Regions from separate parts of the Stenotrophomonas rhizophila genome, predicted to be linked through region 1. Evidence: predicted binding sites of a transcription regulator. Region 1 holds the regulator's gene; the other holds the start of a gene.
What was found. The regulator FliA, encoded in region 1, starts transcription of late flagellar genes. The targets are predictions, from matches to a motif close to TAAAGTTTNNCNNNCNNNGGCCGATAA.

Region 1 (3,404 bases):
CCCGCGGAACACCGCGTTGAGCTGGTCGCTGTCCTGGGGCGACTGCTCCAGCGACACCAGCTGTTCGCCGAGGCGATCCAGGATCTCCTGGGCCTCGAGGATGAAGTCTGCAGCAATGTCGTCTGGAACAGCACTCATGGTTTCAAAGCCCCAAATCGGAAAGCAGGTCGTCGGCGTCGACCTGTGACACCTGATGGCGGTCCAGGCCGCTCACGGCCGGACCGGCCAGGCCGTTGTCGCGCTTGTGCGCGCTGTCGTCCGGCGGCGGCAGGCCGAGCGCGCCGAAGCCTTCGTGCACGCGGCGCACGATGCCCACCACGCGGCGGATGATCTGCCCGGTGAGATCCTGGTAGCTCTGGGTGAGCGCGATCTCGGTGAGGTTGTGGCGGATGCGGTCCAGCTGCTGGTCCTGGTCCGGGCTCAGCCCGTTGGCACGCAGCTGCTCGGTGAGCGCGCGGCATTCCTCGGCCAGGTCCAGGGTGCGGTGGGTGGCCTGTTCGGTCATCGCCACCACGTGGTCCAGGCGCGCGCAGGCATCGTCAAGCTCGCCGGCTTCGCTGGGCAGGGTGGGCAGTTCGCCCAGCGCCTGGCCCAGTTCGCGGGCAAGGCGGTTCAGCCCGGCCATCATCGGCTGGGTGCGCAGCGCGGCCAGGGCGTCGATTTCCCGGCGCCAGCCGGCTTCGTCGCCGCTTTCCAGCGCGGCCAGGGCATCCTGCAGGCGCTGCACCAGCGCCGATTTGTCGCGAAGGGTTTCCATCACGCGCTGGCCGCCAGGCGCTCGAAGATCTTGCCGAGCTTTTCTTCCAGGGTCTGGGCGGTGAACGGCTTGATGATGTAGCCGTTCACGCCGGACTGGGCGGCTTCAATGATCTGCTCGCGCTTGGCTTCGGCGGTGACCATCAGCACCGGCAGGGTCTTGAGCTTGGCGTCGGCGCGGATCGCCTTGAGCAGGTCGATACCGGTCATGACCGGCATGTTCCAGTCGGTGACCACGAAATCGAACGACTGGCTCTGCAGCAGGGCCAGCGCGGCATGCCCGTCCTCGGCTTCGGCCGTATTGGTGAAGCCCAGATCGCCCAGCAGGTTCTTGACGATACGACGCATGGTCGAGAAGTCGTCGACGATCAGGATACGCATGTTCTTGTTCAAAGCACTTTCCTCGGTATCAAGTGTTCTCGAGGCCGGCGTCGGCCGCCTCGAAGATCTTCAGTCGGCCACGCAGGCGCAGCACTGCCTGGCCATGGATCTGGCAGACGCGCGACTCGCTGACGCCGAGCACCGCGCCGATCTCTTTCAGGTTCAGTTCCTGCTCGTAGTACAGCGACAGCACCAGCTGTTCGCGTTCGGGCAGCAGGCCGATCGCATTGCCCAGCTCGCGGCCGAATTCGCCGCGCTCCAGCACCTGCTGCGGAGTCGGGCCGCCCTGGGCGACGGTATCCAGCTCGCCCTGGTCTTCGATCCGCGATTCCAGGCTCAGCACCTGGCCACGCGCGGCGTCTTCCATCAGGCGCAGGTAGTCGGGCAGCGGCATGTCCATCGCGGCGGCCACTTCGGTGGCGCTGGCGGCGCGGCCGGTGGTCTGCTCCAGCCGGCGGATGGTGGACGCGGCGTCGCGGGCACGGCGGTGCACCGAACGCGGCACCCAGTCGCCGCGGCGGATCTCGTCGATCATCGAGCCGCGGATGCGGATCGAGGCGTAGGTTTCGAACGAGGCGCCCTGGTCGGCGTCGTAGCTGCGCGAGGCCTCGATCAGGCCCATCATGCCGGCCTGGATCAGGTCGTCGACTTCAACGCTGGCCGGCAGGCGTGCGGCCAGGTGGTGGGCGATGCGCCGGACCAGGTCCGAGTGCTGGGCAATGCACTCGTTGGCAGCGGCGCGCTGCACCTCTTTGTATTGTGCGGCGCCTTTCATGCGGTCACCCCGCGTTGCTTGAGGATGCGTTCCAGGAAGAATTCAACGCCGCCGCGCGGCTCGGTCGGGGCCTGCCAGCGGGCGGTGCGCCGGGCGATCTCGGCGATCGCCTGCGCCGACGGGCTGGACGGGTAGGCCTTCACCACCGGCTGCTGGCGCTGCACCGACAGGCGCAACCAGTCGTCCTGCGGCACGCAGCCCAGGTAGTTCAGCGAGACATCGGCCAGGAACTTGTCACAGACCCGGCTCAGCTTTTCGTAGAGCACGCGGCCTTCGTTCGGATCACGCACCATGTTGGCGACCACCTGGATGCGGTCCACGCCACGTTCGCGCGAGAGCACCTTGATCAGCGCATAGGCATCGGTGATCGAGGCCGGTTCGTCGCAGACCACCACCACGGTGTCCTGGGCGGCCTGGCAGAAGGTGAGCACGCCGTCGGTGATGCCGGCGGCGGTGTCGACCACCATGAAGTCCAGATCGCGTTCCAGTTCGGAGAACACGTTGACCAGGCCCACGTGTTCGGCCGGCTGCAGTTCGGCCATGTGGCGGCGGCCCGACGCGGCCGGCACCACCAGCACGCCACCCGGGCCTTCCAGGATCACTTCATCCAGCGTGCAGCGCCCGGCGACCAGGTCGGCCAGGGTCAGCTTGGGCTGCAGGCCCAGGATCACATCGATGTTGGCCAGGCCCAGGTCGGCATCCAGCAGCAGCGTGCGCTTGCCCATGTCGGCCAGCGCCACGGCCAGGTTGGCCGACACATTGGTCTTGCCCACGCCGCCCTTGCCGCCGGTGACGGCGATGGTGCGGACCGGGCCCAGCGGCTGGCTGCGGGTGGCCGACAACGGGAAGGTCCTGGTCAGGTTTTCATACTCACGCGACGGCATGGTTCAACTCCGGGTTGCAGGGCATATCGGCCGCGCGGCGCAAATCTTCAAGGCGAAGTACAAGATTGGCTGCACTGGCCCGGTGCAGGTCTTCGGGAACGTCCTGCCCGTCGGTGACCCAGGTGATCGGCAGGCGGTGGTCGACGGCCACCGACAGCGCGGTACCGAAGCGGCCGGTCTCGTCCAGCTTGCTCAGCACCACGCCCTGCGGGTTGGCGCCGCTGAAGCGGCGGACCACCTCGTCCATGTCGCCGAAGCTGGTGTTGGCCGGCAGCACCAGCAGCGTGCGGATCTGCGGGGCGGCGCGGAGCCACTGCAGCTGGGCGGCCAGGGCGCGGTCACGCGGGCCCAGGCCGGCGGTGTCGATCAGCACCAGCTTGTAGTCCTTCAGGCGCTCCAGCAGCTGGGCCAGGTCGCTGCCACTGTTGGCTTCATGCACGGCGATGCCGAGCTGGCGGCCGAAGCCGTACAGCTGTTCGCGGGCGCCGATGCGGGCGGTATCGGTGGTGACCAGGGCCACGTCGCGGGCGGCGTGGGCTTCGGCGAAGCGCGAGGCCAGCTTGGCGATGGTGGTGGTCTTGCCGGCACCGGTGGGACCGACCAGGGCG
Region 2 (3,404 bases), 480 kb from region 1:
GGGCGCCGCGTTTCAGACCCGCCGCAGTACCGGCTGTGCGCCCTGGCGCAGCGCCGTGGCCACCGCCGCATCCACCCGGAACGCCGCCACGGTCTGCAGCAGCTGGCTGGCCTGCTCTTCCATGCTGCGCGCCGCGGCGGAGGCCTCCTCGACCAGCGCGGCGTTCTGCTGGGTGCCCTCGTCGATCTGGTCGACCGCCCGGTTCATCTGGGTGATCCCCTCGCTCTGCTGGCGGGTGGCCGTGCTGATCTCGGTCATCAGGTGGCTGACCCGCCGCACGTTGACCACGATCTCGTCCATGGTGCGCCCGGCGCTCTCTACCTGGCTGGTGCCGGTACCGACCTTGTCCACCGAGTCGGTTATCAGCTGCTTGATCTCCTTGGCCGCGCCGGCCGAACGCTGCGACAGCGAGCGGATTTCCGCCGCGACGACCGCGAATCCCCGCCCGTGTTCGCCCGCGCGGGCCGCTTCCACCGCCGCGTTCAACGCCAGGATGTTGGTCTGGAAGGCAATGCCATCGATCACGCCGATGATGTCGACGATGCGGCGCGAGGACTCGTTGATCAGCGCCATGGTCGACACCACCTCGTGCACCACCTGCCCGCCCTGCGCCGCCACGCCCACCGCGCCACTGGCCAGTTCGCTGGCCTGGCGGGCATTGTCGGCGGTGCGCCGCACGGTATCGGCCAGGTCCTTCATGGATACCGCGGTTTCTTCCAGCGACGCGGCCTGCTGCTCGGTGCGCTGGGACAGGTCGGCGTTGCCGACCGCGATTTCGCTGGCGCCGAGGGCAATGGTGTCGGCGGCAAACTTGATCTGCCCGATGATGCCGGCCATCGCTTCGACCAGCGCGTTGATGCCGCAGCACAGTTCGGCGATGGGGCCGGTCTTGTCATCGACGGCGATGTGCCCGGTAAGGTCGCCCCCCTGCGCGGCGGCCACCACCTCGCGGGTCTGCGCCACCGCCTGCTGCAGGGCCTGGCTGTCGCGGACCTGGGCGGTGATGTCGGTGGCGTACTTGACCACCTTGAGCGGGCGGCCGTCCACGTCCAGGACGGGGTTGTAGGACGCCTGGATCCAGATGTCACGTCCGCCCTTGCCGACGCGCCGGTACTGGCCGGCGTCGTACTCGCCCCGCCCCATCTTCTCCCAGAACGCGCGGTACTCGTCGCTGCCGCGGTAGTCGGCGGCGACGAACATGGCATGGTGTTGGCCGCGCACTTCCTCCAGCGTATAGCCGGTAGTGGCCAGGAAATTCTCGTTGGCGCCGAGGATGCGGCCATCGAGGCTGAACTCGATCACCGCCTGCGACTTGTTGATGGCCGCGAGCTGGCCGGCGAAATCGGCCGCCTGCATCATCTGGGCAGTGATGTCGGTGGCGAACTTGACGACCTTGTACGGGCGCCCGTTCGGGTCCAGCACCGGGTTGTACGAGGCCTGGATCCAGATCTCGCGCCCGCCCTTGCCGAAACGGCGGTACTGGCCGGCGTCGTACTCGCCGCGGCCGAGCCGCGCCCAGAACTCGCGATACGCCGGGGTGGCGACCTGGGCCGGGTCGACGAACATGGCATGGTGCTTCCCGCGCACCTCGTCCAGCGAGTAGCCGAGCGCCTGCAGGAAGTTGGCATTGGCGGTCAGGATGGTGCCGTCGAGCGCGAACTCGATCACCGCCTGGACCCGGTGCAGCGCGGCGACCTGCGCTTCCAGCTCGGCCTGGTGCAGTGCGGCCTGCCGGGCGTCGTCGCGCAGCGCGCGGCGCGCGCTGAACAGCGCGGCGAACGGGCGCCAGCGCGATACGGGGGCGGAAGCCGTGTCCGCTGCCGACAGGGGCAACTGCATGCTTGAGCTGAACATTTCCATATCCTCGATGTCCGATCAGCTGATGGGGAGGCGACGCGGGTGCTGTGCGGCGCGGAATCACGTTGGCTTCGGGACCTGCGAAGACGTCTGCGGGGTGGGGCCGATTGCGAGGAAGGTATCGACCCTCGGCCATCAAGCTTGAGGTATCGGGCACGGTACTGGGACGTCAACCCTGAGCAGGTTCAGCCTGGGCCGCCTTCGCTGCTCTCGCCATCGAGTTCTGCGTCACCCACGTCCAGGGGGTCGGGGCCACCGTGCACGGGCGCTTCGACCTGCACGTTGTTCTTGCCCAGCGCCTTGGCCCGGTAGCACTGGGCGTCCGCTGCGGCGACCGCCGCATCCACGCTCATGTGGCCACCGATCGCGGCGATGCCGATGCTGGTGCCGACCACCAGGCGTCCCGCGCCCCATGGCACGCTGAGCGTGCGCACCGATTCCAGCAGGTCACTGGCGATGCGCCGCGCGCGCCGGAGCGAGCAGCCAGCCAGGATCACCGCGAATTCATCGCCGCCCAGCCGTGCCACGATGTCCGAATCGCGCACGCCATGCCGGAGCACGGTGGCGACCGCCCACAGCATGGCGTCTCCCGCCAGGTGGCCGTGGCTGTCATTGATCGGCTTGAAGTTGTCCAGGTCGATGAACATCAGCGAGGCCGACTGCCCGGTGCGGGCCACCCGGGTGATGGCCTCCTGCAGGTGCGCTTCGAAGCCGCGCCGGTTGCTCAGCTCGGTCAACGGGTCGACTTCGGCCAGGTGGCGGGCCTCGCGCTGGCGGGCGCGCTGCTGGGTCACATCACGGATCACCCACACTGTGCCACTCACCTGCCCGTCCTCGCCCTGCAGCCAGGCCCGGGTCAGGTCCACTGGCACCAACTGCGCCCCCACCGACAGCAGCAGGTCCGAATGCAGGTCCACCGCATTGCTCTCCGCGTCCAGCAGCACGGCCAGGTCCAGCGGCGAGCGCGGGGCGTATTCGGTGGTCAGCTCCATCACGTCCTGGACCTGGCTGCCGGTGACCGGCGCGGCGCCCTCGCCGGCGAGCGCGCGGGTGGCGGCCGCATTGGCGTACTGGATGTGCCCCGCCATATCCAGGGTGAGCACCATGTCCGCGACCGCATCGAGGGTCACCCGGGTGCGGTGCTCCGATTCGCGCAGCTGCTGGCCGCTGGAGCGCTGCACGGTGACGTCCTGGATCTGCGAGACGAAATGCAGTGGCTCGCCGTGCGGCGCACGCACCAGCGATACCGACAGCCGGCCCCAGACCACGTTGCCGCCCTTGCCCAGGTACCGCTTCTCCATGTGGTAGTGGTCGCGGCGACCGGCCAGCAGGTCACCCACCAGGGCCAGGTCGGCATGCAGGTCGTCGGGATGGGTCAGGGTCTGGAAATCAATCTCCAGCAGCTCGGCGCGCGTGTAGCCGAGAATGCCGCACAGCGCGTCGTTGACGTCCAGCCAGCGCCCTTCCAGCGACACCAGTGCCATGCCGAGCGCGGCCGACGAGAAGGCACCCGCGAATTTCTCCGCCGCCAGGTAGGCCTGCTCGCG

Region 2: the regulator FliA is predicted to act here: its motif matches at 1,976-2,002, upstream of BAY15_RS11490 (methyl-accepting chemotaxis protein).

The regions. Positions count from the first base shown of each region.
Region 1 covers NZ_CP016294.1:2,082,021-2,085,424, forward strand. The annotation lists gene BAY15_RS09390 (chemotaxis protein CheA) at 1-138, opposite strand, end outside; gene BAY15_RS09395 (protein phosphatase CheZ) at 143-757, opposite strand; gene cheY (chemotaxis response regulator CheY) at 757-1,149, opposite strand; gene BAY15_RS09405 (RNA polymerase sigma factor FliA) at 1,166-1,912, opposite strand; gene BAY15_RS09410 (MinD/ParA family ATP-binding protein) at 1,909-2,796, opposite strand; gene BAY15_RS09415 (AAA family ATPase) at 2,783-3,404, opposite strand, start outside.
Region 2 covers NZ_CP016294.1:2,566,272-2,569,675, forward strand. The annotation lists gene BAY15_RS11490 (methyl-accepting chemotaxis protein) at 13-1,839, opposite strand; gene BAY15_RS11495 (PAS domain-containing protein) at 2,043-3,404, opposite strand, start outside.